2 regions of the Aerococcus vaginalis genome follow, and region 1 is predicted to be linked to the other one. Evidence: riboswitches for the same ligand, from Rfam matches in the RefSeq annotation. Region 1 holds a riboswitch; the other holds the start of a gene.
The links. Region 1 has a riboswitch for FMN ahead of ribD (bifunctional diaminohydroxyphosphoribosylaminopyrimidine deaminase/5-amino-6-(5-phosphoribosylamino)uracil reductase RibD). Riboswitches for the same ligand answer to the same signal wherever they lie in the genome.
Positions count from the first base shown of each region.

Region 2: another riboswitch for FMN. It lies ahead of ACWOEX_RS05990 (ECF transporter S component); the one in region 1 lies ahead of ribD (bifunctional diaminohydroxyphosphoribosylaminopyrimidine deaminase/5-amino-6-(5-phosphoribosylamino)uracil reductase RibD).

Region 1 is NZ_JBSMYC010000002.1:326,648-343,093, forward strand. It holds gene ACWOEX_RS03880 (type I restriction endonuclease subunit R) at 1-1,581, shown strand, start outside; gene ACWOEX_RS03885 (TIGR02328 family protein) at 1,597-1,959, shown strand; FMN riboswitch at 2,020-2,141, shown strand; gene ribD (bifunctional diaminohydroxyphosphoribosylaminopyrimidine deaminase/5-amino-6-(5-phosphoribosylamino)uracil reductase RibD) at 2,261-3,367, shown strand; gene ACWOEX_RS03895 (riboflavin synthase) at 3,352-3,960, shown strand; gene ACWOEX_RS03900 (bifunctional 3,4-dihydroxy-2-butanone-4-phosphate synthase/GTP cyclohydrolase II) at 3,962-5,170, shown strand; gene ribH (6,7-dimethyl-8-ribityllumazine synthase) at 5,173-5,640, shown strand; gene ACWOEX_RS03910 (Ohr family peroxiredoxin) at 5,726-6,163, opposite strand; gene ACWOEX_RS03915 (Asp23/Gls24 family envelope stress response protein) at 6,356-6,718, shown strand; gene ACWOEX_RS03920 (DAK2 domain-containing protein) at 6,790-8,436, shown strand; gene ACWOEX_RS03925 (acetylxylan esterase) at 8,551-9,522, shown strand; gene ACWOEX_RS03930 (aldehyde dehydrogenase family protein) at 9,632-11,128, shown strand; gene rpsT (30S ribosomal protein S20) at 11,283-11,534, opposite strand; gene uvrB (excinuclease ABC subunit UvrB) at 11,653-13,656, shown strand; gene ACWOEX_RS03945 (D-2-hydroxyacid dehydrogenase) at 13,786-14,787, shown strand; gene galE (UDP-glucose 4-epimerase GalE) at 14,885-15,901, shown strand; gene ACWOEX_RS03955 (helix-turn-helix domain-containing protein) at 16,071-16,334, shown strand; gene ACWOEX_RS03960 (RecX family transcriptional regulator) at 16,410-16,446, shown strand, end outside.
Region 2 is NZ_JBSMYC010000004.1:173,614-190,059, forward strand. It holds gene xerD (site-specific tyrosine recombinase XerD) at 1-364, shown strand, start outside; gene ACWOEX_RS05960 (FxLYD domain-containing protein) at 412-1,251, opposite strand; gene ACWOEX_RS05965 (NAD-dependent protein deacylase) at 1,344-2,081, shown strand; gene ACWOEX_RS05970 (GNAT family N-acetyltransferase) at 2,135-2,554, shown strand; gene ACWOEX_RS05975 (segregation and condensation protein A) at 2,544-3,308, shown strand; gene scpB (SMC-Scp complex subunit ScpB) at 3,305-3,880, shown strand; gene ACWOEX_RS05985 (pseudouridine synthase) at 3,891-4,613, shown strand; FMN riboswitch at 4,695-4,815, shown strand; gene ACWOEX_RS05990 (ECF transporter S component) at 4,876-5,472, shown strand; gene ACWOEX_RS05995 (helix-turn-helix domain-containing protein) at 5,546-6,553, shown strand; gene ACWOEX_RS06000 (RecQ family ATP-dependent DNA helicase) at 6,546-8,009, shown strand; partial or broken gene ACWOEX_RS06005 (LysM peptidoglycan-binding domain-containing protein) at 9,183-9,326, shown strand; gene cmk ((d)CMP kinase) at 9,408-10,088, shown strand; gene rpsA (30S ribosomal protein S1) at 10,184-11,518, shown strand; gene der (ribosome biogenesis GTPase Der) at 11,621-12,934, shown strand; gene ACWOEX_RS06025 (quinone oxidoreductase family protein) at 13,007-13,978, opposite strand; gene ACWOEX_RS06030 (hypothetical protein) at 14,183-15,745, shown strand; gene ACWOEX_RS06035 (HU family DNA-binding protein) at 15,909-16,190, shown strand; gene ACWOEX_RS06040 (tetratricopeptide repeat protein) at 16,292-16,446, shown strand, end outside.

The DNA.
Region 1 (16,446 bases):
GACTACAACAATATTAGTCCCAAGTTCAAAGATGCAGAACAGACACAGGATGAAAAACAGCTCCAACAATTAGAGAAACAAATGTTTTTACATCCTGAACGTATCTCAGAAGTCACAAAACATATTTTGAAAGTTTTTGATAAGAAGACGCATCGCAATGAACACTATGAATTGAAGAAGCGCCGTTTGAATGGTTTCAATGCGATGTTTGCGGTTCAGAATATCGATGCAGCGAAGATGTACTATGAGGAGTTTGAGAAACAACAGGCAGAACTTCCAGAAGATAAAAGACTGAAAGTAGCGACTATCTTCAGTTATGCACCGAATGAGGAGCAGCATGCGATCGGTGATATTCAAGATGAAAACTTCGAACCGAGCGCGATGACATCAACTGGTCGCGAATTCTTGGATAAGGCGATTGCAGATTATAATCAGATGTTTGGAATGAGTTTTTCGACAGAAGGTGCTGAGTTCCAGAACTACTACAAAGATCTCGCAAAACGTGTGAAAGAACGCGAAATCGATTTATTAATTGTGGTAGGTATGTTTTTGACTGGATTCGATGCGCCGACACTAAATACGTTATTCGTCGATAAGAACTTGCGCTATCATGGTTTGATTCAAGCTTACTCGCGTACGAATCGTATTCTCAATAGCGTGAAGCCGTTTGGTAATATTGTCTGCTTCCGTGATTTGGAACAAGCGACTAAAGATGCGATTAAATTATTCGGTGATGAGAATAGCGTTAATGTGATCCTTGAACGTGGATACAAAGATTACACGGAAGGGTACACAGACGAAGAAACTGGCGAACAAGTGACGGGTTATAAGGAACTGTGCGCGGAATTATTAACGAAATTCCCAGATCCAACAACGATTGAACGTGATTCGGATAAGCGTGAGTTTGCGAAATTGTACGGAGAAGTTTTGAAGCGTGAGAATACATTAAAGAACTTTGATGAGTTCACTGATGAAGAACACCTCATTTCAGACTTCCAAATGCAGGACTTCAAGAGTACCTACCTCAAAATCCGTGATGAAATTTTGAAGTCTAATAAACATGATGATTCTTCTAATAATAGTCCTGCAATTGACTTTTCTGATGTGGAATTTCAGATTGATTTATTGAAGACAGATGAAATTAATTTGGATTATATCTTGGCACAGATTTTAGAAAAATCGAAGGAAAATGATGACGAGGCAGCTGTTAGAAAAGATATCAAACGAACCATTCGTTCGAGTTTAGAAGTTCGTCCCAAAGAAGATTTGATTATTGGATTTATGGATCAGACGGATTTGAAGGTATTGAAGACCACTGAAGATATCATCGATGCATTCTATACTTACGCGAAGAAAAAGAAATCTGAACGTGTAGATAATGTAGTCTCTGATCAGAAACTGCGGAATCATGCGGATAAATTTATCAATCGTTGTATTGAAAAAGGTGAGGTATTATCTGCTGGTGAGGAACTAGGGAAGATTTTGCCGAAGATTTCAAGACGTAAAGGTGCACGAGAGAAGAAACGACGCGAAATCATCGTTTTACTCCAAGATGTAGTTGATGAATTTGAAGGTATTTAAAAAGGACGTGACCCAATGCGACTGTGGCATGAAGATTTAATACATAAACTCCCGCGCCAGCAATTGCTTGGCCAGCATCGTGAGTGCTGTGCATTGCGCGGTAAAGGTTGGGGGAAACCGCATGCGACGGTGAATTACGTCTTCGACCATGAGCCGTACAAATTGTTTCAATACCATACGTGGGTGATGGATGAAATGACGGCGCGTGGTTATAACGTGACAGAGGCGTGGCGTGATCCGCATTATCGTGGAAAATCGTGTGCGCCATACGATGAGGTAGTGGAAGTACCACGAACCACGCCGATTTATCCAGAACATGATGCGACGTACCTCAAAGTATGCCTCGATAATTTAGCTGCCAAAGAAATTTATCTCTAGTGCGAGCTTCTTTATTGACAACCGCTTACACACGCGCTATGATGAGACCATAGTTTAATAATAAATCTTCAGGGCAGGGTGAAATTCCCGACCGGTGGTAAAGTCCACGAGCTTCACGCGTGAAGCATGATTCGGTGCAATTCCGAAACCGACCGTTACAGTCTGGATGAAAGAAGAGTTTTTAATGATGAATTCGAATGCTCTGAGACGGTAGATGACTGTTTCAGAGCTTTTTTATTAAGAGCCATTTAGGACGCCCTGAAAGTGATTTCAGGGCGTTTTTTTTAGGGAGACGAAGGATATGACAGATGAGGCGTATATGCGAGAGGCGATCGCGCTGGCAAGAAAGGGTGCGGGTTATGTGACACCGAATCCGCTCGTTGGTGCAGTGATCGTGAAGGACGGTAAGATCATCGGCCGTGGTTACCATATGCAGTACGGGAAATCGCATGCGGAGCGTGAGGCGCTGGCGGATTGTGAGGTATCACCGGAGGGCGCAACGATCTATGTGACGTTAGAACCCTGTTGCCATCAAGGAAAGCAACCACCGTGTACGGATGCATTGATTGATAGTGGCATCGCACGCGTGGTGGTCGGTACGCTCGATGTGAATCCGATCGTCCGCGGTAAGGGGATACAGATTCTGAGAGATCATGGGATCGAAGTGACGACGGGCGTTTTGGCAGACGAGTGTTATCACGTGAATCGCATCTTTATGAAGTATATGCGCACGAAACAGCCGTATGTGATGATGAAGTACGCGATGACAATGGACGGTAAGATTGCGACAGTGACGGGTGATTCGAAGTGGATTACAGGCGAAGTCGCACGCGACCATACGCATCACGAGCGCCATGATTATCATGCGATTATGGTGGGCGTGAATACGGTGGTGAAGGATAATCCATCGCTCACCTGTCATTTCGAAGGTGGTATCGATCCTGTGCGTATCATCGTCGATACGCATTTGCGGACGCCAGTCGATGCGACGGTCGTTACAACGGCTGAGGAGACACCGACGATTATCGCAACGGTTGAAACGGATAGCGCGCAACATGCCCCGTATGAAAAACAAGGCTGTCAGGTTATCGTTCTTCCGGCAGATGCGGGTGGACATGTCGATGTGACAGCGCTCATGACAGCACTCGGGGAACAAGGCATCGACAGCGTGATCGTTGAAGGTGGCGGTACCGTGAATTGGAGCGTGCTTCAAGCTGGTCTCGTAGACGAGGTACACACCTACATCGGTCCGAAATTATTTGGTGGTCGAAACGGCTTACCGCCAGTTGCGGGTACCGGTTTTGACAAGGTGAGCGATGCTGTTACGCTGAAGCCTTTTAATATTAAACAACTCGGTTCAGATTATTTAATTGAAAGTGAAGTGATTTCCAGATGTTCACAGGATTAATCGAAGAGGTCGGAAAAATCAAGAAGATCGAAGAGAATGCAGAGTACTCCAGACTCAGTGTTGAAGCGGAAAAGGTACTCGATGATTTAGCGATCGGAGACAGTCTCTCCGTTAACGGGACCTGCCTCACCGTCATTTCGAGCGACGCGCATACGTGTACGGTCGATGTGATGAATGAGACCTGGTCTAGAACCGCACTCGGCGAACTGAAGCCGGGAGATCCGATCAATTTGGAACGCGCCATGCGACTTGGGGATCGCTTCGGCGGACATGTGGTGAGTGGGCACATCGACGGGATGGGAAAGATTTCCAAGCGTATTCCGGATGACAATGCGATCCGCTATCACGTTGAGGTAGCTCCTGAATTACTGCATGTCATCGTAGAGAAGGGGTCGATTGCGATCGATGGGATCAGCTTGACGGTTGTCTCGGTGAGCGATACTGATTTTTCCGTGTCAATTATTCCACATACGCTGGAAATGACGAATTTATCCGCAAAAGCTGTCGGTGATGCGGTGAATCTGGAATTAGATATCATCGGCAAATACATCGAAAAATTAACGCTAGCGCAATTAACGAGTGAAGGAGACTAACATGAGTGATCAACGCATTTTGGATTGTATCAAGGCATTACAAGCAGGAAAGCTCATTCTCGTGATGGACGATGAGTCACGTGAGAATGAAGGGGATTTAATCTGTGCGGCAGAACATGCGACAACAGAGAATCTCAATTTCATGGCGACTTACGGTAAAGGTTTGATCTGTCTGCCATTATCTCGGGAGCTAGCGAACAAGTTAGATTTTAATCCGATGGTTGCCAACAACACTGATAATCACGAAACCGCATTTACGGCGTCGATCGACTACAAAGACACGACAACCGGTATTTCAGCGGAAGAACGTGGTTTAACCGCGCGTCAGTGTGTGGCTGATGATGCGGTACCGAGTGATTTCCGTCGTCCAGGGCATCTCTTCCCGCTGATTGCGAAACCGTGGGGCGTGTTGGAACGTAACGGTCATACGGAAGCGACCGTTGATTTGATGCGTATTGCCGGATTGAAGCCGTGTGGATTGTGCTGTGAGATTATGAAGGAAGACGGTACGATGATGCGCCGCGATGACTTGCGCGCGTTTTCGGCAGCACACGATATTCCGATCATGACGATCGAAGAGTTAGTGGATTACCGCAAGCGTACGGAACAATTGATGGCACCGGTATCCGAAGCAACCTTGCCGACACAATACGGGAACTTTAAGATTCATGGCTTCATCAACAAGGTCACCGGTCAGGAACATGTCGCGTTGACGATGGGCGATGTGACGGATGGTCAACCCGTACTCACACGGATACATTCGGAATGTTTGACGGGTGACGTGTTCGGTTCAGAACGCTGCGACTGTGGGGAACAGCTGCATGAGGCGATGCGTCGTATTCAAGCAGAAGGCCGCGGGGTGTTGCTTTACTTGCGTCAGGAAGGCCGTGGTATCGGTCTTTTGAACAAGATCAAGGCTTACCATTTGCAGGATGGCGGTATGGATACGGTTGAGGCGAACCGCGCGCTCGGCTTTGCGGCTGATTTGCGTGAATACTATGTGGCTGCGCAGATGCTTCACGAACTCGGTGTAGAAAGTATCGATCTGTTGACGAATAATCCAGACAAGATGGCGCAACTGGAAGCTTCCGGTATCACGATTAACGAACGCCAACCGCTCGAAATGACACCGACTGAGAATGATCGCTTTTACTTACAGATTAAACGAGACAAAATGGGACACTTATTGCACGTTGAAGGGAGAAACTAAACATGAAGACATTTGAAGGAAAGACAACTGCTGAAGGTATGAAAGTCGCTATCGTAGTAGCACGTTTTAACCAACTGATCACCGAAAAATTATTAGCAGGTGCTGTGGATACACTGAAGCGTGCGGGGGTTGCAGATGATGATATTGCGATCGCTTGGACACCGGGCGCCTACGAGATACCAGTGGCTGCCGATAAACTCGCCAAGACTGGCGATTACGATGCTGTCATCTGTCTGGGCGCGGTCATCAAAGGTGAAACTGATCACTACGATCACGTCGCCGGGAACACAGCGAGCGGCATCACACGTGTCGGTTTAGATAACGAACTGCCCGTGCTCTTCGGTGTCTTGACGTGTGAAACGATCGAACAGGCGATGGCACGCGCAGGCTTAAAAGCCGGAAACAAGGGGATTGAATGCGCGCAAGCTGCGATTGAAATGGCCAACATGCTCAAAACCATTGAAAACTAATCCCTAGAAAAAAGAGAGTAAACGAAAACCGCCACACCAGTGTTTAGCTGATGCGGCGGTTTTGTTTTGTCGTTAATATGATGAATTAGGCGTTTTTCAAGTCTTCGTAGTTTACAGCTTTAACGGTTACTTCGATGTTACCTTGTGTTGCGCGAGAGTAAGGACATACTTCGTGCGCTTCGTTTGCCATCTGGTGTGCTTCGTTCAATGTTACACCTTCAATACCCACTTCAAGTTCAACAGCTAATTGGAAATCAGCCTGTGGTTTTGAAAGCAAGTGAACCGTAGCACCGACTAAGGAATCACCCCTAACATCGTGAGCTTTCTTCACAACACCCAATGCGGAGTTGAAACATGCACTGTAACCCAATGCGAAGAGTTCTTCTGGGTTTGTACCGTCACCTTTGCCACCTGGAGGGGTGATTTGAACGCCGAAGTCGCGGTCAGTTAAATGACTGCCACCTTTGTCACGTCCACCATTGTTAATTGCGGTTGTTTTGAAAATTTCTTTGTAGTCTGCCATATTTATCGGCTCCTTTCACAAATTTCCTTACCTACTTGAATACGGTACCACATAATCTTGATAAATGCATCCCTAAGGTCCGAAGTGTTGTTATTTTTGAGTAGTTATGGCAAAATAGTTTTGTTTATTCAGAAAATAATTCACGAAGTTGCGCGTCAGAAGCAGCGACTCTCAGTTAGAGGAGGATATGGGATGACAGCGAGAATAGCGAGCCAATACGGTGAAATTGGTATTGACAACGATGTGATCAGTAAGGTGGTCGGTATCGCAGTGACCGGAAACTACGGTGTGGTAGGAATGGTCTCTAAGAATCAGATCAAGGACGGAATCCAAGATATTCTCGGCTTTGATAATTACTCTAAAGGAGTAGTCATCGACCAAGACGACGAGCAGATTATTGTAGAGGTTTATGTGACTGTGGAATTTGGAACGAAGATCTCTGAAATTTGCCGCAATGTGCAACGTTCTGTGAAATACGATTTACAAAAATTCTTGGGTATTCAGGCACACGTTGTGAATGTTTACGTCCAAGGGATTCGTGTCACCGAAGAGTAACGGGCGCGAGATTAAGGAGGATTTCAGTGAGTAAGCAAGTAACCGTAATCGATGCTGATCAATTCCGCCGCATGGTAGAAGCGGCGAATGAACAGCTCACAAGTCATGCTGATTTTGTGAATTCGTTGAATGTTTTTCCCGTGCCGGATGGTGACACGGGAACGAACATGTCGCTCTCTTTTCAAACGGGGGTAGAACGTGTTCGTAATGCCAAGGAACCACGCATCGATGAACTCGCACAAGTTCTAGCAAAAGGACTATTGCTCGGGGCCCGCGGTAACTCTGGGGTTATTCTCTCTCAGTTATTCCGAGGTTTCGCAAAAGGCTGTGAAGGCGAAGAAGTACTCGACGCAAAAGCGTTTGCGCGTGCCTTAAATGAAGGGGTAAAAGTCGCTTATCGTGCCGTGATGAAGCCGGTTGAGGGGACATTATTGACTGTTGCGCGTGAATCTGCCGAAGCGGGGGATGCATTTGTGAATACATCAGATGATGTCCTCGAATTGATGGAGACTGTCTACCGTGCCTCAGAACAATCTCTTAAAGAAACGCCAGAACATCTTGAAGTATTGAAAGAAGTCGGCGTGGTCGACAGTGGTGGACAGGGACTCGTCTTTATTTATAATGGTTTCCTCGAAGCACTCTCAGGTAAGACGATCGAGATTCAGACGCAATCCGTTGAAAGTCTCGATTTGGAAGAGATGGCGCATGAGGAGAACTACTACAACACGTCTCATTCTGTCGCAAGTGAAGACATCAAATTTGGTTACTGTACACAGATGTTAATTAAATTAGGTGATGGCCCAACAGCGGAAGAAACTTTCGACTATGATGCTTTCCGTGAACACTTGAACAGCATGGGTGATTCCTTGATCGTTGTGAATGATGACGAGTTCGTCAAAGTACACGTCCACACCGAACATCCAGGACAGGCGTTGGATTATGGTCAACGCTTCGGTTCTCTAACGACCGTTAAAGTCGACAACATGCGTGGTCAGCACGACACTATCCTTGAAAATCAAGGAAAAGAAGCACCAGAATCAGCCGCTAAACCAGCTGAAAAACAGCCATACGGTATTATTGCGGTCGCAGCGGGTGATGGGGTACAAGAATTGTTCAGAGGTGCTGGCGCAACTAGCATCATCAACGGTGGTCAGACGATGAATCCGTCAACGGAAGATATTGTCAAAGCGATTGAAGCCGTCAATGCTGAAAATATTATCGTGTTACCGAACAACAAGAATATCTTTATGGCGTCTGATCAGGCAGCAGAAGTTGTCGATCAACCAACTGTTGTCGTTCATTCAAGCTCGGTATCTGAAGGTTTAACCGCCTTGCTCGGTTTCGATCCAACCGCTTCTCTTGAAGAAAACGGTGAAGCGATGGAAGAAGAACGCGAGGCTGTAACGAGTGGTCAGGTAACCCATGCGATTCGTGATACTGAAATCGATGGTTTGAGTATTAAGAAAGGCAACTACATGGGTATCATTAACGGCGACATTAAAGTATGTGCCGAAGATGTCCAAACGGCGACCATTGATATGATTGATGCCATGTTGGATGAAGACAGTGAAATTGTCACGGTCATCTATGGTGAAGGCCAAACGGAAGAAGATGCCGATGCGTTGGTTGAAATCTTAGAAGACAAACATCCAGATCTCGAATTCGAAGTACATTACGGTGGACAACCTGTCTATAACTACTTTATTTCCGTCGAATAATCAAAAGCAACAAAGCGTGTCTCATCATTTGGGATGCGCTTTCTTTTCGTCTCGAAACAGGGTATGATCGAGTCAGTGAAAAGATTAACGAAAAGATCATAAAGGAGCATAAACATGGATGGTATGTCATTAGAAGCTATGAAACAGTATCGCGGGATGGATGAAGTTCCTGCTGACTTCGATGAATTCTGGGATGCGCAGATTGCGAATTTAGAATTACCAACTGATTACACATTGGAAGAACAGGACTTCGGGATTCCAAACGTGATCGCAGAAAGTTTAACCTTTACAGGAACGAATAACGGTGAAATTTCGGCGAAATTACTTTTCCCGAAACGTGAAGAGAAAGTGCCCGTGATCTTCAAATTTCACGGCTACATGGGACGTTCAAAGGATTGGAGCGAATTGCTGAAATATGTGGCATGCGGCTACGGTGTGGTCGCGATGGACGTTAGAGGACAAGCAGGGTTTTCAAACGATCGGCGCGCATTTGATGGCATGACAGTGACCGGACAGATCGTGCGTGGGATGACAGAGGGACCTGAACAATTATTCTATCGCGACGTTTATCTCGACGTGTATACGTTGATTGAGTTGGTCACGGCGTTACCGAATGTAGACGAGAATAATCTGCAATGTACGGGTGGTTCGCAAGGGGGCGCGTTATCGATAGCGGGAGCAGCATTGAATCCGCGCATTAAGCAGATCGTGATTCAATACCCATTCCTCTCTGATTTCCGTCGTGTGTTGCGTACAAATAATCAGAGTGATGCGTACAACGAACTGATTCGTTACTTTAAATTTACGGATCCATTCCACGAAACGGAAGATGCGGTCATTGAGACCTTGAGTTATATTGATGTTAAAAACATGGCGCATCGTATCAACGTACCAGTCAAAATGTTTGTCAGCGTTGTTGATGACATCTGTTATCCATCCACGCAGTTCGCCGTTTATAATCGACTCGGTGGCGAAAAGGAATATGTCCTGATGCACGAATACGAGCACGAAGCGATGAACGTGTTTGTGAATGATGCCGTGATGAACTGGCTATGTGGCACGACGATCGATTACCACAAACATTAATAGGGACTTGAGCATAACACTTGCACACTTCACAAATTAGCGTTAAGGTCATAATTGTTGTTGGTGAAAAGTTACTATTGTTTTGTAATCAAGGACAGGAGGACTATTAATGTCTAAGAGACCAAAATTGAATTTACAAGAACGTTACGGACTATTCATTGATGGTGAATTCGTCGATGCAGCAAACGGCGAAACCATGAAAGTAACTTCTCCAGCTGATGGCTCATTCTTAGCTGAAATTGCAGCGGCGAGTGAAGCTGATGTTGACAAAGCTCAAAAAGCTGGGGAAAAAGCGTTTAAAGAATACCGTACATGGACACGTCAAGAACGTGCAGCAATGTTAAATAAAATTGCTGATGTGATTGACGAAAACCTCGAACACTTAGCACTTGTAGAAACAATGGATAACGGTAAACCAATCCGCGAATCCAAAACGCACGACCTTCCAATGGCTGCGGAACATTTCCGCTTCTTTGCTGGGTTGATTGAGACTGAAAAAGGCTCATTGCGTAAGATTAATAACGATGTATTATCACTCGTTTGGCATGAACCATACGGTGTTGTTGGACAGGTTGTTCCTTGGAACTTGCCATTATTGATGGCTGCTTGGAAACTTGCACCAGCTTTGGCAGCAGGGAACACAGTGGTGATTAAACCATCAAGCTCAACATCATTATCATTACTTGAATTGATGCGCTTGACTAAAGATATCATTCCTGCCGGTGTTGTTAACGTCGTGACGGGTAGCGGTAGCACAGCTGGTGACGCTGTCTTGAAACACCCAGGCTTCAAGAAATTAGGATTCACCGGTTCAACAGAAGTCGGCTACTCTGTCGCTAAACAGGCAGCTGATCGCTTGATTCCTTCAACCCTTGAACTCGGTGGTAAGAGTGCCAACATTATCTTCAACGATGCAAACCTCGATGAAGCTGTCGATGGGACGTTGATGGGTATTCTCTTCAACCAAGGGGAAGTATGTTCTGCCGGTTCACGTGTTTACGTTCAAGAAGACATCTATGATGAATACATTGAACGTACGAAACGTGCTTTTGAAAAGGTTAAAGCTGGTATGCCTTGGGAAGAAGATACACAAATCGGTGCGGAAGTTAACGAAAACCAATGCAAGAAAGTTAATGGTTTCGTTGAACGTGCAAAAGAAGAAGGTGCAACCATCGTTACGGGTGGTGAACGCTTAACCACTGGTGAATTCGGTGAAGGTGTTTACTTCCCACCGACGTTGATTACAGACGCTGCACAGGACTCTGAAATTGCTCGTGAAGAAATCTTCGGACCCGTTGTCGTTGTGATGAAGTTCAAGGACGAATCAGAAGTCATTGATCTCGCTAACGACTCTGAATACGGTCTTGGTGGCGGTGTCTTCACAAAAGATATCAGCCGTGCATTGCGTGTCGCAAGCGCGATGGAAACGGGTCGTGTATGGATTAACTGCTACGACTTGTTACCAGAAGGTGCGCCATTCGGTGGTTACAAGAAATCCGGTATTGGTCGTGAAAATGATGAACATGCATTCGAAGCCTACAGTCAGGTGAAGAATGTGATGATCGACATTTCCGATGCACCATCTGGCTTGTACGACATTGATTAATTAGTGAGTCAATCATTAAAATATTGACGTTTACACGAGGTGCGTGATCTCATCAGAGGTTGCGCACCTTTTTTTTATGGTTTAAAGGCAAAACAAAAGAGGAAAGCACAATGAATGAACTTTCCTCTTTTTGTGTTCAATGCCTAGGCATCGATTAGTTTAATTTAGAAGCCATACGAGCTTTTTCGCGGGCTGCCTTGTTTTTGTGGATAAGGTTTTTAGCGACCGCTTTGTCAACCAATTTGGTAGCGTTGCGGAACAATTCTTCCTTGTTATCAGCGCCTGCTTCAACAGCTTGGTTGAAACGTTTGATCGCTGTACGCATTGTACTCAATTGAGAAGCATTTTGTTTGTTTGCTTTAGTAGATTGACGTTCGCGTTTGATTGCGGATTGAATAATCGGCATAGTTGACACCTCCATTTTTCAGTTTTAAGGTATAGTGAAATAAATCAGTAACAGAAACATTGTACAGAATTCGACGGTTCGATGCAAGCGTTAATTAATCGAGGAGTGAATTTCAGTTATGGCAACACCAACTAATACCCCTTTTGAATTGGTATCTCCCTACAAACCGAACGGTGATCAACCCGAGGCCATTAAGGAATTAGTCGATGGGATCAATCACGGGGATAAATCACAGGTACTGCTCGGAGGTACCGGGACCGGAAAAACGTTCACGATGGCGAATGTCATTGCTGAAACAGGACGACCGACCTTAGTGCTCGCACACAATAAAACGTTGGCGGGGCAGCTTTACGGTGAGTTAAAAGAATTTTTCCCGAATAATCATGTGGAATATTTTGTTTCCTATTATGACTACTATCAACCGGAAGCGTACGTGCCATCGAGCGATAGCTATATTGAGAAGAGTGCATCGGTCAATGATGAGATCGACAAACTGCGTCATTCGGCGACCAGTGCCATTTTGGAAGCACGCGATACGATTATCGTGGCATCCGTCTCGTGTATTTATGGATTAGTGGACCCGAGAGAGTACGCAGAACATGTGCTGTCCGTACGCGAAGGCGAGATGATGGATCGCGATGAAATGATGCGTCGTCTCGTCGATATGCAGTACGAACGCAATGACATTGATTTTAGACGTGGAACGTTCCGTGTGCGCGGAGATATTGTGGAAGTTTTTGTACCGTCACGTGAAAATCAGGCGATCCGCGTAGAATTTTTCGGTGATGAGGTGGATCGTATCCGCGAGATTGATGCGCTGACAGGAGAAGTTCTCGGTGATATCAAGCACTATCCGATCTATCCAGCGACGCACTTTGTGGTTGATTACGATAAAATCCACAAAGCCGTTGAAAGTATTGAGAAGGAACTGGAAGAACAGCTCGCTGAATTTAAGGAAAAGGGTAAGTTGCTCGAAGCGGAACGTCTGGAACAGCGTACGCGTTATGATATCGAAATGCTGTTGGAGATGGGGTACACAAATGGTATCGAGAACTATTCGCGTCATATGGACGGACGTGCAGCAGGAGAACCGCCGTACACCTTATTGGACTTCTTCCCGGATGATTTTTTACTGATGATCGATGAATCACACATGACAGTGCCTCAGTTACGCGGGATGTATAACGGTGATAAAGCCCGTAAAGAGCGTTTAATCGAGTATGGTTTCCGTTTGCCAAGTGCCTTGGATAACCGCCCACTGAAATTGGAAGAATTCGAAGAGCGTTTGAATCAGACGATTTATGTATCAGCGACACCGGGTGATTATGAACTCGAAAAATCCGATAAGCACTATGTTGAACAGATCATTCGTCCGACCGGATTACTCGATCCAAATGTCGAAGTACGCCCGATCGATGGACAGATTGATGATTTAATCAGTGAGATTAATGAACGTATCGAAAAAGAAGAGCGCGTCTTTGTCACCACTTTAACGAAACAGATGGCAGAGGACTTAACCGATTACCTCGAAGAAGCGGGGATTAAGGTGAAGTACCTCCACAGTGATATTAAAACGCTGGAACGTACGGAAATTATTCGTGACTTGCGTCTCGGCATGTTTGACGTCCTCGTCGGGATTAACCTATTGCGTGAAGGGATCGATGTGCCGGAAGTTTCTCTAGTTGCGATTTTAGACGCTGATAAGGAAGGTTTCCTACGCAATCAACGGTCGTTGATTCAGACGATCGGTCGTGCGGCACGCAATGAGAATGGACACGTGATTATGTATGCTGACCATATTACGGATTCGATGCAATTTGCGATGGATGAGACGGCACGTCGACGTGGGATTCAACAAACCTTCAACAAAGAGCATGACATCGTACCGAAGACGATCCATAAAGAAATTCGCGATAACATTACGATTGCGAGTGCACAGCAGGGCGACGAAGAGGAAAATCTTTCCAACAAACTGGCGGATATGGACTACAAGAACAAGCAGGAAGCGATCAAGAACCTGGATATGGAAATGCATCAGGCTGCGAAGAATTTGGAATTCGAACGTGCTGCCGAATTGCGCGACATCATTATGGAGTTGAAGTCGGAGTATAAGATTAAATAAGTGAATTTATAAACAGTATAAAATGAATCCGATTTCAATACGCGTGAAACTCTTTACAATTTCGCTGGTAAAGAATATAATGACTGTGCTGTGAAAAATATAATTTGATTGGCGGAAGGAGTAATTACCTTGACTAAAATTTATATGTACGGTGTGAGTGAGGCAGAAGTACCATTCATCGAAACGTGGAAAAAAGATCACCCAGAAATTGAAGTTGTAACAGATGAAGATATCTTGAGCAATGAAACGGTTGATCGTTGTTTGGATGCAGATGGTGTGACAACTTACCAATACGCAAAAGTTGATCATGACGTTTACGCTAAATTACAGGAAAACAACATCCACAACATTTCTCAGCGTATGGCTGGTTTTGATCCGTTCGATTTGGAAGAAGCAAAGAACCGCGATGTTATTATCACAAATGTTCCTGCTTATTCTCCAGGATCAATCGCAGAATTTTCTGTGGCACAGATGTTGAATGGATTGCGTCATATGTATCGAGTATACAATCGCTCTCGTCAACACACTTTCCTCGAAGGTGACGAAGTCCGTGGTGCTCGTTTAGCTAATTGCACGGTAGGTATTATTGGTACTGGTCGTATTGGACGTGAAGTTGCTAAGATTGCCCACAATGGTTTTGGAGCTAAGATTTTAGGTTACGATGTTTACCAAAATGAAGAAATTAAATCGATTTTGGAATATCGCGATACGGTTGAAGAAATCATGAAAGAAGCTGACGTGATTTCTTTGCACCTACCTGCATTGGAGGATACCATCCACATTTTTGATACTGAAATGTTCAAACACTCAAAAAAAGGCCAGGTTTTAGTTAATGCTGGTCGTGGCGCATTGATCGACACACCAGCTTTACTCGATGCCTTAAAAGAAGGTCGTATCGGCTTCGCTGCGTTAGACACTTACGAAAACGAATTCGATTACGTGAAACACGACTGGAAAGACAAGGAAATGGAAGACAAGTTACTTGAAGAATTAATTGCTCGTGACGATGTTTCCTACACACCACATTTGGCTTACTATACGGATGAATCCGTTCAAAACATGGTATTCTTCGCATTACAGTCAACGTTGAACATCATCGAAAATGGTGACGATGAAAATCGTGTAAACTAAATAACTATTATACTGCACGAAAAGGGAGGTCAGATACCTCTCTTTTCTTATACGCAAAAATGGTATGATAGACCTATAATTATCGAGGAGGAATACGATGGCAATTTTAGTGACAGGTGGTGCCGGTTATATCGGTTCACACACCACGGTAGAATTATTAAATGCTGGTATGGATGTTGTCGTTGTGGACGACTTGTCCAACAGCAATGAAAAAGTATTTGATCGTATCGAAGAGATCGCAGGCAAGCGTCCAACCTTCTACAAGATTAATATCTTAGATCAGGACGCATTAAACGAAGTTTTTGAAAAAGAATCAATCGATGCGGTAATTCACTTTGCAGCGTTCAAAGCAGTCGGTGAATCCGTCGAAAAACCATTGGAGTATTACCACAACAACACAGGTGGATTGATTTCCGTTCTAGAAGTCATGCGCAAACACGATGTGAAGAATATCATCTTCAGTTCTAGCGCAACGGTCTACGGTAGCGAAGGTGTATCGCCATTGAAGGAAAGTGCGCCAACTGGTTCTGCCACCAACCCATACGGCTACACGAAAGTGATCGGCGAACGTATCTTGACAGACTTGAGCCATTCTGATGACAGTTGGTCTGTCGTATTACTCCGCTACTTTAACCCAATCGGTGCACATGAGAGCGGGCGTATCGGTGAAAATCCAAACGGTATTCCAAATAACTTGATGCCGTACATTACGCAAGTTGCTATCAAGAAACGTGACCACTTGAGTATTTTCGGTGATGACTATGATACCCCGGACGGAACAGGTGTCCGTGACTACATCCACGTGGTCGACTTGGCACAGGGACATGTCGCTGCGGTGAAATATGCGAAGGAACATCACGGTGTCGAAGCCGTAAACTTGGGCACAGGTGAGGGGTATTCTGTATTGGATCTCGTGCATACTTTCTCCGAAGTTAACGACATCGAAGTGCCTTATGAAATGGCACCGCGTCGTTCAGGAGATGTCGCTACAACATTTGCAGATCCATCCAAAGCAAAAGAATTGTTAGGTTGGACTGCGCAGCGCGACTTGAAAGATATGTGCCGTGATTCTTGGAACTGGCAGAAAAATAATCCGAATGGCTACGAAGGTTAGTCATTCATGAAGTAAAGTGACCGGCAGCTTGTCGGTCACTTTTTATTTGTTAGTAAAAAATTAAATTTTTATAAAGGTCGTTGAAAATCAGGAGTTACCATTTTTATTCAGAAATATGAGTGGTATATACTAGCTTTTGAAAAATATTATTAATGAGTGAGGGCTGACTATGGGAAGACAAACAGGGACAGAAACAGTATCAAAAGCTAGCAAGGAATTAGCACGCAAACAGGCCAGCAATATTGCCGCGGATGTATTATTGAAGATTCGATTAGAAAAAGGCTTATCGCAGATGGAGCTTGCGAAAATCTCCGGACGCAAGCAGAGTTATATCTCGCGTGTCGAATCAAAGAATCAAAATATCAGTTTAGCAACACTACAAGGGATTGTGAATGCAGCGGGTGGCCGTTTGCAGGTGGATGTTAAATTTTAAGGATTTCACATAAAATGAAAAAGCAAGTATGATAGTAAGCAGTAGTGGCTTACTTTTTTTATGGAGGTGATTCCTATGTCGGCCTATCAACGACCAGTAAAATTAACAGATA
Region 2 (16,446 bases), on a different contig from region 1:
AATTGGCGAAATTGCGTCAGATTGGATTGTGCGCTACCTTGCTGAAGGTCGTCCAGCGCTCACTAAAGAAACCATGCCCGAACCGGATGATTACTTATTTGTCAATAATCGTGGGAGTAAGTTGAGTAGACAAGGGTTGTGGAAAAATCTGAAACGAGATATTCAATCAGCAGGTATTACAAAAAATATCAGTCCCCATACGCTCAGACATTCCTTTGCAACACATTTACTCGAGCACGGTGCTGATTTACGTGTGGTGCAGGAGTTATTAGGGCATGCGGACATCTCAACGACACAGATTTATACACACATTCAGTCCAAACATCTTAAAGAAGTATATAACAATAGCTTTCCAAGAGCTTAAAACAAAACAGTCGCTCAGTGTATTTGAGCGACTGTTTTATTATAGAATTATTCGTTATTGTTGTTTTCTTCATCAGGATTTTCGATTGAAAGTTTATCCTTGATATCGATGGCCATGTGGTCGTAGTCGAGTGTTGCAGTAGTGATCGCAAAATCTGTGGTTTCGCCAGGATTCAAACGCTCAATGTCCACAGGCTGTTCATCTAATACGTCTTCATTGGCATTATTAAATTGGAAGACGAGTTGAATATTCTTGATCACCATATCTGAGCTGTTTGTCAATTGTCCACCAAATGTAACCGTTGGATCAGCTTGGGTCGGCTGTTTCTGTACCTCTAGTGTCATATTATTCAAATCTTCTTGGAAGGTTTCGGCAGCTTTTTCTTGCTTCTCAGCGTAAGCTTCATATTCCGCAATAGCTTTATCATTGGTTTGAATATCTTCGATTTGATCATTCGGGATGGTTGCTCTCGAATCTTGGTTAATTTTCTTTAATAAATCAACGCGTTGTTTGTAGAGCTCATTGAATTTTTTATTTTTTTCAAGGTTGAATTCTCCATCGAGCGTTTGATTAATCTCCTCAACGATTTTGACATATTCGTGGACGTCTTTTTCAAGGTTATCATCTTTCAGGTCTTTATCTTTGTATTCCTTGATGCCGTCCCACTCCACCTGATACATTTTTTGGAGAAGAGCATGCATATCTTGTCCATCTTGATCATCTTTATTTTTCTGGTCTTCAGTTTGCATCGTCTGGACGCGTTCCTGCCACATCGATTGGAGATCGACAAAGAATTGATCATCAGCGCTCGTAATGTTAGAACAGCCAGCGAAAAGCATGACGCTAAGAGATAGTGTACTCAATAATTTAGTTATTCTTTTCATCATCAAACTCCTTTAAACTTGGTGTTATGATTATAACATAGATAACGCTAACATTAGCATGATGTATTTTTCATGGAAGAGAAAGGATACAAACAATGGAACAGCAAATCAAGCAGCTCAATGAGTGGATCGATGACAGTCAGCGTATCGTCTTCTTTGGTGGTGCGGGTGTATCAACGGAAAGCGGCATTCCTGATTTTCGATCATCAAAAGGACTATATATGAAAGAATCTGGTTATAATGCCCCAGCTGAAGAGATTATCTCGCATCATTTCTATCTGAAACATCCAGAAATTTTCTTCCCATACTATTTTGAGCATCTCGTTTTTCCTGAGGCACAGCCGAATCCATGTCATCAGTATTTAGCAACGCTTGAGTCTCAAACTAAAAAGGACATTACTGTTGTGACTCAAAATATCGATGGCCTACATCAAAAAGCGGGCAGCAGTCATGTGGTTGAATTACATGGTAGTGTGTGGCGCAATTACTGTGAGAAGCACAATCATTTTTACAATTATGAGGACCTCATACTGGATGATCAACAGATTCCACACTGCAATGAAGATGGTTCTGTAGTGAAACCAGATGTGGTTCTTTACGAAGAAGCACTGGATGAAACAGCATTGCTAGACGCTATCAATCGTATTCAGGCAGCAGATTTATTAATTGTTGCAGGCACTTCATTATCTGTTTATCCAGCAGCAGGATTGATTAATTATTTTAGAGGGAAGCGCTTAGCGGTCGTTAATCGCACACCTGTTCATGTTGTTGGTGAGAAACCGTTAGTTATCACTGATAATATTGGTGATGTTTTCGGGCAGTTGACAATATAAGTCGTCTCTCGGTAAGATAACCGATAACAGTATCAGTAAAGGAGGTATGAGGCGTGCTTTTGCCCTATAAATCAAAAGATGACAAAATCGTGATGGGATTATTGAGTTACATTGAACGTTTTCGTGATATGGAGCCATTGATGCAAGAAATGTCGCTTATCCAATCTGGAAAGCGACAAGTGTCACTCTGGCGTGATGATGAAACAGAAAATGTGATTGGTCTCGTTGGCTATGATCTCAAAGCAGAAGAGCATATGATTATTGTTCGCTACTTAGCGCTTTCACCGTCATTCCGAGGGGAAGGAGTTTCTTACGCGATAATGTCAGCATTAGCAGAAGCCTATCCTGAAGATACATTATCTGGGACGTTAGAGATTGCTGATTTTCTTAATAAATGGGCGTTGTATGAACAACGGACCGTACCACATATCTTGTCAGCGATGAATGAGGAAAAATCTGATAATGAACACTGACACACAAACAGATACATGGGCAGTGGACTTAGCTAATTTTTCAGGTCCGCTCGATGTGCTTTTACATCTCATTCAAACGCAGGATATTGATATTTTTGATATTCCGATAGCCAATATCACTGAGCAATATATCGAATTAATTCATGCCAATCCGCTTGAAGAACTTACACTTGCGGGGGATTATTTAGTGATGGCTGCGACATTAATCGAAATCAAAACAAAATTGTTATTACCGAAACCACAAAAAGCAATAGAAGAGGATGTGGATGACCCAAGACGTCCATTGGTAGAACAATTATTAGCGTATCAACAGTATAAAGAATTGAGTGGCGTGTTACAGACAAAACACGAGAAGCGTATGGCACATTATGAACGCCCAACAGCTGATCTAACACAGTATCAGCAGACAATTCCTTTAAATGAGGGTGAGATTACGACAGAGGATATGATGGTCGCACTCCAAAAAATGATTCAGCGTCTCAGAACAGATAATACACCGCCGCGCACCATTCAAAACGATGCCTATAGTGTAGACGAGGCTATCTGGGATATTGAATCTTCGCTGAAGCGTACACCTAAACAGGAACTATCCTTATTTCAATTAACAAAGCAAAGAGCTTGGACACGTAATACGATCGTGACATTGTTTTTAGCACTATTGCAGCTTGTTAAGGGAAATGCGATAACCATTGCGCAAGACAACGCCTATAGCGATATTCGCATTGTTAGTCGAACGGAGGGACTATCTGTATGATGGAAAATCAGATGTCAGCCTGTGAAGCGTTGCTATTTGTTGCAGGTGATAACGGTATTTCGTTGGAAGAGTTGTGCACATTATTAGAAATGAAATCATCACAGGTGCGCTATACGTTAATGTGTTTGCAATTGAAACTGGCGCAGGATCCACAGAGCGGTTTGGCGCTTAAGCAGTTTAACCATCGCTATCACTTAGTGACGAAATCAATACATCAGGAAATTATTCAGGATTATGCTGTCTCACCGTTCGCTACTAAATTATCGAATGCAGCGTTAGAGACATTAGCGATTGTAGCGTATCAATCACCGACAACACGTATGGCTGTTGATGCCATTCGTGGGGTGCAATCAGGGAATATACTCAAGAAATTAATGAGTTATAACTTGATTGAAGAACAGGGACGTCAGGAATCGCCAGGACATCCGATTTTGTACGGTGTGACGGATTATTTCTTTGAGTATTTTGGATTAAGGTCAACTGATGATTTACCATCGATCGAAGCGCTGATCGCGGAAGACGATGCTAAAGGACAAATTAACGATCTTTATCACAGAGAAGCAACAGAATGAAAGGGAAACAATGGAACGATTACAGAAACTAATTGCGCATGCCGGGATTGCCTCGCGTCGTGAAGCAGAGCGTCTGATTCAAGATGGACGCGTCACGTTGAACGGGAAAGTTGTGACAGAATTGGGCACAAAAGCAACTGTCAATGATCGTATTGAAGTTGATCACGTACCAATCTATAAAGAAGAACCCGTAACCTTCTTATTTAATAAGCCAGATAATTGTGTTTCGACGGTTTCGGATGACAAAGGACGACGCACAGTTCTCGATTATTTCCATGATATTCCAGAACGCATTTATCCGATCGGTCGTTTAGATTATCATACGACAGGCGCCTTGTTGCTAACGAATGATGGCGAACTTGCGAATCTATTGATGCATCCGCGTCATCGCATTGATAAAGTTTATCGCGCTAAAGTAAACGGCTCACCTTCTGATGAAGAAATACAGCAGCTCAGACGAGGTGTCGTGATCGATGGTCGTAAGACCGCGCGTGCAGATGTCGTTCGTATTAATAATCCAAAAGCCAAAGTCAACGATACGCTGAAAATTACAATTCATGAAGGACGCAATCGTCAAATCCGTAAAATGTGCGAAAAAATCGGTCATCCAGTGAAACAATTAACACGTGAACGTTATGCCTTTTTAGGGATTGAGGGCATGACGCCGGGTGATTACCGTAAACTTTCGAATAAAGAAATTCAAAAACTCTACCAATTAGCTAAAAATAATTAATGCTTTTTGTGCTAATGGAATGCGTTGTAATAAAACTATTGCATTTCTATCATCAAGCGATTATAATTACTTGTGAAACAAAAGTGTCTTCAGGGCAGGGTGTAATTCCCGACCGGTGGTGATAGTCCACGACTCGCGATGAGCGACTGATTCGGTGCAATTCCGAAACCGACTGTACAGTCAGGATGGAAGAAAGACAATGTGTGAGTATTTTTTATTCGCTGAACAAAGTCTCCTGCCCTGTTGGAAAGGAGATTTTTTTATGTCCTCAAACAAAGTGAGGAAAATGATTATTGTCGCACTCGGTGGGGCGCTCGCATTTGTTCTAATGAATTTTTCATTCCCAATTATTCCAACCGTGCCATTTTTAAAGATTGACTTTAGTGATGTTATGGTACTCTTGGTGACATTCTTAAATGGCCTCTCCAGTGGGATTGGTGTTATTGTTATTCGAAACGTCCTGCACTATCTGCAAACCGGTGGCGATATGGGTTATCCAATCGGTGATTTAGCTAGTATTCTTGCTACGTTAGCCTACTTATTACCGGTAGCAATGATCTTGCGTCATCACTACACACAATATGCAGGTAACTTCAAAAAAGTGATGAATACACTCAAACGTCCGATTATGGCCTACGCACTCGGAACGCTCGCATTAACCGTAATGATGAGTGTGTTGAACTATTTTGTGATTACACCTTTTTACCTAAAAGTTATGAATTTTGATGTGGGTAACTTAGCGACTTATATCCTAACTGCCGTGATTCCATTTAATATCGTTAAAGGGATTTTAATCGGTATTGTCTCGCATTTATTACTCAGTTACTGCTTACCAATTATTAAGAAGCGCCTACGTTAAACGTAGACATTGCGAATGAATGAGTCCTTTGCGTATGATAGACGTAGAGGACTTTTTTGATGGAGGAAAAGAGATGAATCGCTACGAGTGGCTGGCAAAAGAAACAGCGTCATTAGATGCTGCGCGAGTTTATCACGTGTTGGTTGGTAAACATTCAGCAACGACGCTATACTACGCCTATGAAAATGAGATTAGTCACCTATTTAACATCACGCCACAATTAGAAAAATCCACTTGGCTCAAAATCTGCTATAGATTTCAAGAAAATCATGAACAAGAGAATGTGTTACCAGACTGGATAGCGCACGCCCTTCGCTATCGCAAAGGGTATATTCCAAGAATTAATCATCAATTCCGTCGCCTCAGTCTACGCTTATTGTTCCAAGTCGCATCGTATTTGAAGAACGGTAATGCAAATTATCAACCGATAACACATCATCTTATGGTTCAGAGGCTTGTAAAACAATTTTTGCAAGCGAGACAACGTAATGGAGAATTGAATACAGAGCTATCAGCATGGATTTACAGCGAACTGATGAAGTGTTTTTCACAGTGGCAGGATCAGCGATTAGTCACCATGCTTTGTTTAACGATGACCGGTGAATCGGTGCGCGGGGTGACTACCGAGCAACTGACACAGACCTTTCAAGTGCCAGAGGAATTCGGCGAGTGGTTGATCGAAGCACTATGGGATTACCTTCAGACGACCATTGCACAGCTACCAGAACACACTGTACTTTATCGTTTCTTACAGGGGATGGATCGTGCTTTTCCGAAATGGAATCAATCGGTTAATAAAACGTATCATCAAGTGCTTAAAGGGAAAAATGTTGAAAGCATTGCTTCAGAGCGTCATCTCAAACCGAGCACCATTTCAGATCATTTCGTGGAGCTACTTTTGAATGATCATCATATCTTAAAAAAACAGGTAACCCCTTATTTAGAGCAATTTTCGATTGATGTTGCACATATGCCGCCGTCCACTTATGCAGACTACAGAGAAACTTATGATACGTTGCCTTTTTGGATTTATCGCTATTGGCAAGTGGCATATCGTGAGGGGGAGAGAATAGATGATTAATTATCAAGAGTTACTCGTACATCGTTTCGGCAGTGAAGCGACATTCAGACCAGGGCAGCATGAAGCATTGGAATCATTAGAGTCAGGCAAAAATACACTAGCTGTGTTGCCAACAGGTGGTGGAAAGTCGCTGATCTATCAACTGTATGGGCTAGCGCACGAAGGGGTGACTGTTATCATATCACCATTGCTGTCCTTAATGCAGGATCAAGTGGCTAGCTTGCAACGGCAGGGAATCAATCGTGTTGTCGCATTGAACAGTACACTTACAAAGTCGGAACAACAGTACGTTCTAACACATTTGAAGAATTATCAATTTTTATTGATTTCCCCAGAAATGATCAGTCGACCAGAAATTATTGGACAGCTACAATTGGTTCCCATAAATTTGCTTGTGGTTGATGAAGCGCATTGTATTTCACAATGGGGGATGGATTTTCGTGTAGAATACTCCGAATTGATTCAAGTGCGCCGACGTTTAAATCAGCCGCTTACACTTGCATTGACAGCGACGGCCACGGAGAGTACTTTGGCAGATATTCATAAATATCTTTTCTATCCTTATGAGCCATTTAATCAGCTGGTCATGTCATTGGATCGTCCCAATATTTTCTACGATAAACGCTATATTGCACCACAGGATAAGGAAACAGCGTTATTGACAATGATTGATACCTTGCCAGCACCTGGGATTGTATATGTTCATAATAAGAAGGAAGCGGAACAGATTAAACATGTGCTGCAAGCAAAAAGTAAACGGCGTGTGGCGGCTTATCATGCAGGATATAGTGCCGAGGAACGGTATCTCTGCCAACAACAGTTTCAACATGGTGAATTGGATACGATTCTAGCGACATCAGCGTTCGGTATGGGCATTAATCAACCGAATGTTCGCTATGTTATTCACTATCATTTACCCTTTTCAATGGCAGAGCTGATTCAGGAGATTGGGCGTGTAGGTCGTGATGGGGAAACAGCATATGTCGTTGCTATGTATAATGATGAAGAATTTCAGCAATTACGTTATTTGCAAGAGATGCGCTATCCTAACGTTAATGATTTTTACGGTCTGTTAGGAAGTTATATGGATAAACCAGATGATGAACGTTTTACATCTGAGGATCCACTATTACCGTTATTGATGTTTTATCGGGATCATTATCACAGTCCGAAACAGGCGATGGGACATTATCAGCGCTTTATTCAACAGAAGTCGGATGAACTTGGTCGTGTGATTGCCTATTGTGAGCATCAACAGTGTTTGAGAGATTATTTGCTTACGATATTCGACCAAAAAAAGCCAGATAACCCATCTTTTTGTTGTGCAATAGATGAGCCAACATTTCATCATGATAAATGGTGGCATGATTATTTATCCTATCGCAACGAAACGGATAAAAAAGCAGAGAGAATGGATGGTTGGAAACAGCGATTACAAAAGATATTTCTTAAATAACTTTTAAAGAAATAATCTCTTGGGTATTCTCACTGACTTTTGCTATGGTTCATGGTAGAATAAGCAGACAGAGATTGAGATAGTATCCCTAAATCACAGGGAAGATCGCAATTAAGGAGGAGCTTTTTAATGAGTTTTAAAGATCAAATGAAGGATTTCTTCGATAAATTCAAGGATCCTAACCGCCAAGAGAAAGATTATCCAATGGCGGAAGACGATTATGAAGCATATGATGAGTATGAAGAAAGAGACGTATTTAATGATGATGATACGTTTGAAGATGATTACGATGACTATGATGAATTTGAGGATTACGAAGAATACGAAGATGACTTCGTAGAGGATGAACCAATCGACGATCGCTATATTGAAGAAGTTGAAGATGAAGCAATGTACGATGAGGGTGAATCCGAGAACTACGACGACTATGACAGCGACGATTATCTCGATGAACCACGTCATGATGAGTTTGAAGATGATTATGACGACTATGATGATTATGACGAATTCGATGACTACGAAGATGATGCGTACCTCGATGAAGAGGATGAGTTAGATAAGACGGCTGTGTACACGCGTGAAGATATCGAAGGGGTATCAGATGATGATGATAATAAAGCCGCATACGCTGCCGCTGGTGCTGCTGGTCTAGGTGCTGGGGCACACTTCGCCAAGGATGATGACGATTTCGACGATGATTACGATGACTATGATGATCTTGATCGTCGTCAAGTGGACCGTACTGACAAAGACAAGAAAGATAAAAAAGGTATCGGTACAGGTACTAAGATTATCTTGTTTGCAGCTATCTTATTATTGTTGATTCCAGTGGTATCAATGGTATTCGCTTTGAATGGAAATAAAACGCCTGAACCAGAATCTGCAGATCAAGTCATGGTTTCTAGAACTGAAAACGAAGAAGATCAGAAGAAACGTGAAGAAGAAGCTGCACAGCAGAAAGAGGAAGAGCAAAGAAAACAGGAAGAAGAAGCACAGCGCGAAGCTGAAGAACAGCAGAGAGAGCAAGAAGCTCAGCAACAAGCTGAATCTGAAGCTAACGATGAGGCTGCGAATGAAGCTGCACAACAACAGCAACAACAAGCGGCTCAACAAGCACAGCAAGAAGCTGAACTTGCCGCACAACAGCAGCAACAACAAGCTAACCAGAGTGTAGGTTCTTATACCGTTTCAGCAGGTGAAAACTTGTACCGTATCGCGGTAAATAATGGTATGACTTTAGATGAGTTATTAGCATTGAATGGATTGTCTGCTAATTCCCACATTGAACCAGGTACAGTGCTGCGTGTTTATCAATAATCAGTGATAATTCATTGAATGAAATTGCCGGGTGGTACGCCCGGCTTTTTCGTGCCAAAGAAAATAATAAAGGAGTCAAGAATGTTTACAATTGCGATTGATGGTCCAGCTTCATCAGGAAAGAGTACGATTGCCAAACGCTTAGCTAAGGCGCTCAACTATATCTATATCGATACAGGTGCGATGTATCGTGCAGTGACTAAAGCAGCACTAGATCTCGGTATGACAGCATCTGATGATGAAAAATTAAATGAGCTATTGAAGACAATGACGATACGCTTTGAACAAGTTGAAGCCGGTGATCAACGTGTATTTGTCAATGAAGAAGAAGTTACACGTGCCATTCGAAGTGATGAAGTATCTGCTAATGTGTCAGCTTTTAGCGCTATTCCTAGAGTGCGTGAGGTCATGGTTGATCAACAACGCGAGTTAGCACGTGAAGCAGCGGGCGTTGTGATGGATGGACGTGATATTGGGACCGTCGTTTTTCCTGATGCAGATGTTAAATTTTTCTTAGTGGCATCTGTCGCAGAACGCGCACGCCGTCGCTATGAAGAAAATCAGGAGAAGGGCTTGTCTGATCAATCACTTGAAGAACTCGAACAGGCCATTGCACATCGCGATTATCTAGATACACATCGTGAAATGAGCCCATTAAAACAGGCAGATGATGCCATATTAATTGATTCAACAGCATTATTGATCGATGAGGTTGAAGCAAAGATGATGGAAATCGTTCGAAAACACGAAATTAAGCACTAATGAATTGTCAAAGCACTCACCATGTGCTATACTCGAATTGTATACATTGACATGAGTCAATGGTTAGTACTTTTTTAGGAGAGGATTTATAGTTTATGGCAAAAGATTTTGAAGCTCAAGTAAACAACGAAGTAGAAGGAACTGAAGAAATTCCATCTATGGAGGATCTACTTGAAGAAACGACAGAAGTTAAGATTGGTGATGTAGTCAAGGGTGAAGTATTAACCATTGATGAGAACAATCAATTAATCGTCGGTATCGAAGGTGCAGGCGTTGAAGGCGTTGTTCCTTTCCGTGAAATCTCTGCATCACCGATTGAAGACCCAGAAGAAGTTGCAAAAGTTGGCGACGTTCTCGACTTGGTTGTTGTACGTCAAATCCAAGACAAAGAAAACGGTGCATTCTTGCTTTCCCGTCGTCGTCTTGAAGCACTCAAAGTTTGGGACGAATTAGAAGAGAAAAAAGAAAACGGCGAAACAATCACTGTACCAGTTAAACGCGTTGTTCGTGGTGGTTTAGTGGTTGACGCTGGTGTTCGTGGTTTCATCCCAGCATCAATGGTAGAAGATCACTTCGTACGTGACTTCTCATCTTACCGTGACCAAGAATTAGAAGTTAAGATCGTTGAAATCGATCCTAAAGAAAACCGCTTGATTCTTTCTCACCGTGAAATTGTTGCTGCTCAAAACAAACAAGCACGTGAAGAAAAAATGGCTCAATTCGAAGAAGGCCAGATCGTTGAAGGTAAAGTTGCTCGTTTAGCTAACTTCGGTGCCTTCATCGACTTAGGTGGTATTGACGGTTTAGTTCACATTTCTGAGATTGCTTTCCACCACGTTGACAAACCTTCTGATGAATTAGAAGTAGGTCAGACTGTTAAAGTTAAGATCTTATCTCTTGACGAAGAACGCGGACGTATCTCATTGTCTATCCGTTCTGCACAGCCTAGTCCATGGGAAACTATCGAAGAAAAAGCTCCTAAGGGCGCAACACTCGACGGCATCGTTCGTCGTATCGTTGACTTCGGTGCATTCGTAGAAGTATTCCCAGGTGTTGAAGGTTTGGTTCACATTTCCCAAATCTCTCACGAACACGTTGATTCTGCTTCTGACAAATTATCAGAAGGTCAAGAAGTTAAAGTTAAGGTATTGGATGTTGATCCAGAAGCACGTCGCTTATCCTTATCTATGCGTGCATTAGAACCTGCACCAGAACGTCCAAACCGTGGCGAACAAAATGATGAAGGTCGTTCTTCTCGTCAATCACGTGGTAACCGTGGCGGACGTGGCAACCGTTCTCGTGGTGGAAACCGCGGTGGCAACCGTCAACGTCAAAACAACAGCAACAACAGCTCTGAAGAAGAATCTGGATTCTCATTGGCTGACTTGCTCGGTGACCAATTGAAAGATCTCGACCTCGGTGGAGAATAATTAAACAAAAAATAACAGGGCAATGACCTTGTAAAGGGATTGGGGGCTTTGAGGTCTCCGATCTCTTTTTTGTTAAGTCGGGATTGCCCAAAGGAGGTTAAGATGACAGATAGACTTACGATAGCTATTGTCGGACGTCCAAACGTCGGAAAATCTACAATTTTTAACCGTTTAGTCGGTGAGCGTATTAGTATCGTTGATGATCAGCCAGGTGTGACGCGTGATCGTATTTATGGTCGTGGAGAATGGTTGAATCAACCTTATACAATTATTGATACAGGTGGTATCACTTTTAAAGATGAAAATTTTATGTCGCAGATCCGCCAACAAGCAGAAATCGCGATGTCTGATGCTGATCTCATCATCATGATGACGAACGTACGTGACGGTGTGACAGAAACGGATGAGCAGCTGGCAAATATGTTGCATCGCACTAAGAAACCAGTATTAGTGGCAGTAAATAAAGTGGATAACCCTGAACAGCACGCGGATATCTATGATTTCTATGCGTTAGGTCTCGGTACACCATTCCCGATTTCTGGGGCACATGGTCAGGGACTGGGTGACTTATTGGATGAAGCATTCCATCAATTCTCAGAATCAGATTTTAGTATGGATGCAGAAGATGTGATTAGCTTTTCGTTGATCGGCCGTCCAAATGTCGGAAAATCATCAATGGTCAACCGTATTTTGGATGAGGAACGTGTTATTGTTTCTGATATTCCAGGTACGACACGCGATGCGGTGGACACCTACTTCACTTATGATGATCACGAATATCGAATTATTGACACAGCTGGTTTACGTAGACCAGGAAAGGTATCGGAACTGACGGAAAAATACAGTGTCATTCGTACACGTGATGCGATTGATCGTTCGGACGTCTGCTTATTAGTATTGAATGCTGAAGAAGGTATTCGGGAACAGGATAAAACGGTGGCTGGTTACGCTTATGAGGCAGGCAAAGGCATTGTCGTTATCGTTAATAAATGGGATTTAATTCAGAAAGATAACAAGACGCTACATAACTTTGAGAAAGAAATTCGTGAAGAATTCGGTTTCCTTAATCATTCGCCGATATTTTTTGTTTCTGCCAAGACAGGACAGCGTCTACAAAATATCTTGCCGAAGATTACGCAGGTCTACGAAAATTACCATCGTCGTATTCAATCTTCCGTATTGAACCAAGTGTTGGTAGAAGCCATGCGGATCAATCCAGCGCCATCAGATAAAGGGCGTAAATTACGTGTATACTATCTAACACAAGTATCAACGGCACCACCAACTTTTGTATTAATGGTCAATGATAAAGAATTGATGCACTTTAGTTATCAGCGCTTTATTGCGAACCAAATCCGTAAGAATTTTGATTTCGAAGGGACGACACTTCGAATGATCGTCCGTGAAAGACATTAATCAATAAAGAAAGGCATTGTATCCGTACAATCTGTGCGTGGTACAATGCCTTTTTGCATAATAGAATCAATTTTATTTGATTGTCAGTATGATTTTTCCTGGAGCCTTAGTTTGTTTAACAGCTTCTTGAGCTGCTTTAGCCTCTTTTAGTGAGAGGGTCTGGCTAACCACAGGATGTAGTTTATCCTCTGAAAGTAATTGATAGAGATAATTCTCATAGTGATCTAAATCATCTTGTGTCGCATTAGTGATTGCTGCACCAGTGACGATACATTCTTTTGAGAAAATATCGCGTGGCGACACAGAAACATCACCGCGAGCCCCGACACAAACGATACGGCCTCTTTGCTGAATAACAGAAATATCTGTTTGAAGATTATGCTCACTCGCCATTTCAATAATGACGGACGGTTCCTCACCATCGAGTAATGATTCAGCATTGTCAGCAGTGAGATGTGGAATGGCACGGTCAGCACCAATTTCGAGCAATTGTTCCCGGGAGCTCTCCTGACTTGAAGTCCCAATGACACGAGCACCGAGAGCTTTAGCGATTTGAACGAGAAAAGTACCAACTGCACCACTCGCACCATGAACGAGTACTGTATCATCTGCAGTGACCTGTGCGCGTTCTAATGCACGGCAGGCGATACCTGATGGAATCCCGAGTACAGCAGCTTCCATATCACTGATGGTATCTGGGATGCGCCAAACACTTTCTTCATGGCACTGTACCATTTCTGCGTACGTCCCCGTTTGTGTGTCGACATGATTAAAACTCATAACATGCACACGGTCACCGACAGCAACACGCTCTACGTCGTGACCAACTGCAATAACTTTTCCACAGCCATCGAAACCAGGGGTATACGGTAGTTCTGGTTGGAACTGTGCATAATTACCTGTTTGGACATAGGTTTCATTAGGATTGACACCGGCAGTCTGCAATTCAACACGCACTTCATAAGGTTCGAGATCAGGTAGCGTCACATTTTCGAGCGCATATTCGGCGTCATCACCAAATGCATGAATACGAATAGCCTTCATAAGTATCTTCCTTTCTCATACCAATGTAATGATTTACATGAATAGTATATCAGGTTTAGAGGAATAGTCAGAAGTTACTGCTTGAGAGAAGTTTTTAAAAGTAATACACACAATATATTGACAATACCTTTTTATAAAGAAGATAATGAATATATAAATTATAATTTTTAAATTTTATTTTGAGAAGGATTAACAGCATATCTCGTGAAAGGTAAAAGAATAATGAAAAAAACGCTAGGAATGATTTCCCTTTCGATGCTATTGTTGGCAGGCTGTCAAACCACAACATCTGATACAGATAATACGGGCGAACAGGAACAGACGGTCGATGCCCAACAACAAGTTGAAGCTCAACCACAACAAAACGAAAAAGATGAGCAAGAGAAGCAAGACGAAGCAGATGCTCAAGCATTTGATGCGTTATCGGATGAACTCAAGATATTGATTTATGCTAGCACAATGGATGACCGCATCACAGACAAAGTTTCGGATAATTATACGCCAATGTATGCTTACTATGAATGGGATGATAGTGATATTTATATCCATTTAACTAGTGGTGTTGGCGGAACATATACTATTTCTCATTTGAAAGAAAGAGAAGATGAGATTAAACCGATTCAAATTATTAATGTTGATATAATTGGAGGTCAAGAGTACCATTCATATGATATCACTAAGAATGATATTGATCCCATTGATAAAGTGGAATTGTATCGCAGATATAAACAAGACCAACAAGCATTTGATACGGACGAACAGTGGGTTGAGCAGGATGATGTGAAAGATGATTTTATAAGGCAAACCTCACATTCTGGCATTGCGATTCGTGGTGAGAATGACAAAATTGAAGACACTGAGCCTCGAGATGAAACTGGCGATCAAAAATATGATAAGTTGTCATTTGAAGATCAAATCATCTTAAATGCATATGCGTTAATAGGACGTGTAGAGAGTGAACATTTCGAGGATGAGGGAGTTCCTAATTTTCAAGGTTTAGAGAATGCGGACTTTGTTACTCTGTACTATAGTGTGGAAGATTCTGATATTTATTACGTTATGGCTGCTAGTAATGGTGCAAAGCATGTTATGGCACATGCGGTGTTAACTGATGGTGGAATTATTCCAGTTCAAGTCACAGGTTATGACGTTACTACTGGCAGTAGCTATGGCGATAAGAATTGGCTAAAAGACCAAGAAGAAATATCTAAAGAAGATATGTATTTGTTATATATAGAGCGATTAGATGAATTTAGAGAGAAGATGAAAGATCCATATCAACCGACTATCTTAAAGAACTCACATTATGTTTACTTAGAGTTCCTTGCGGCGTTGAGAAGTTCTGTTAATGGTATTGAATTCTATAATGAAAATATGGAAGATTACTCTGAGTTAGCGTTGATTATGGCTGCTAGAAGTTTGAATCATCGGATGAGTTATGTGCCTAATCTGGCCTTTAATAACTATGAAAAGACTGAAGATGGCTACGATGCAGTTGCAATAGATGGGTCTGAAAGAGACAGCTATCATTTTGTGGGAGATAAAATTGCTAGCGATCTTATCAGATATACGCCTAAGGATCATAAACTTGTTTATGGTGATGGTGAATCGACACATGCGGAATTGTCTCTTTCAGAGGTAGAAGAAGTATTTGAAGCAAATCCAGCGATGTATTTAACTGTTGCATATTTTGGTGCACACAGCCAAGAAATCAATGCGATGCGTGAGGCGGCTGACGGCGAATCTGGATTACGACTCATCGATTAGCGAATGATTGTGATTTAATTTGTTATTTTCACATAGTCGTTGATGACTTTTATTAGCTATTTTGTTGTCTATGGTAGGGCAATATGATATATTGTTACCATACGAATAGAGGCGAAGACCTCAATAGGGCGGTTGCCCTGAACGTTATAGGAGGTAGAAAAATATGGCAAACAAAGCCGATTTAGTACAGAAAATTGCCGAACAAACTGGCGAACCTAAAAAGACTGTTCAACCAATCGTTGATGCATTGTTTGACTCAGTGCAAGGTTATTTAGCAGAAGGTGAAAGCCTTCAGATCATCGGTTTCGGTAACTTCGAAGTTCGTGAACGTGCTGCACGTCGTGGCCGTAACCCACAAACAGGTGAAGAAATCCAAATTCCTGCAAGCAAGGTACCTGCATTCAAAGCTGGTAAAGCCTTGAAAGAAGCCGTTAAAAAAGGCTAATCAAAACGCATAAGCACAATAATGTGCGATACATTTTGGAGAGTGGTTTAGGCCACTCTTTTTTGATGAAGTGATAAATGCGGAAATGCGTGAGATACGGTATGATTGTAAGACATGAATCAGAGGTGACCGCAATGGACGAAAAAATTCAAGAGATATTTGATGCATTACGAACTGATCAGAAAGATGTTGTTGTAGAGGCATTTGATGAATTACTGCGTTTACTCGAACATGAGGATGATCCAGACGTTTGGGC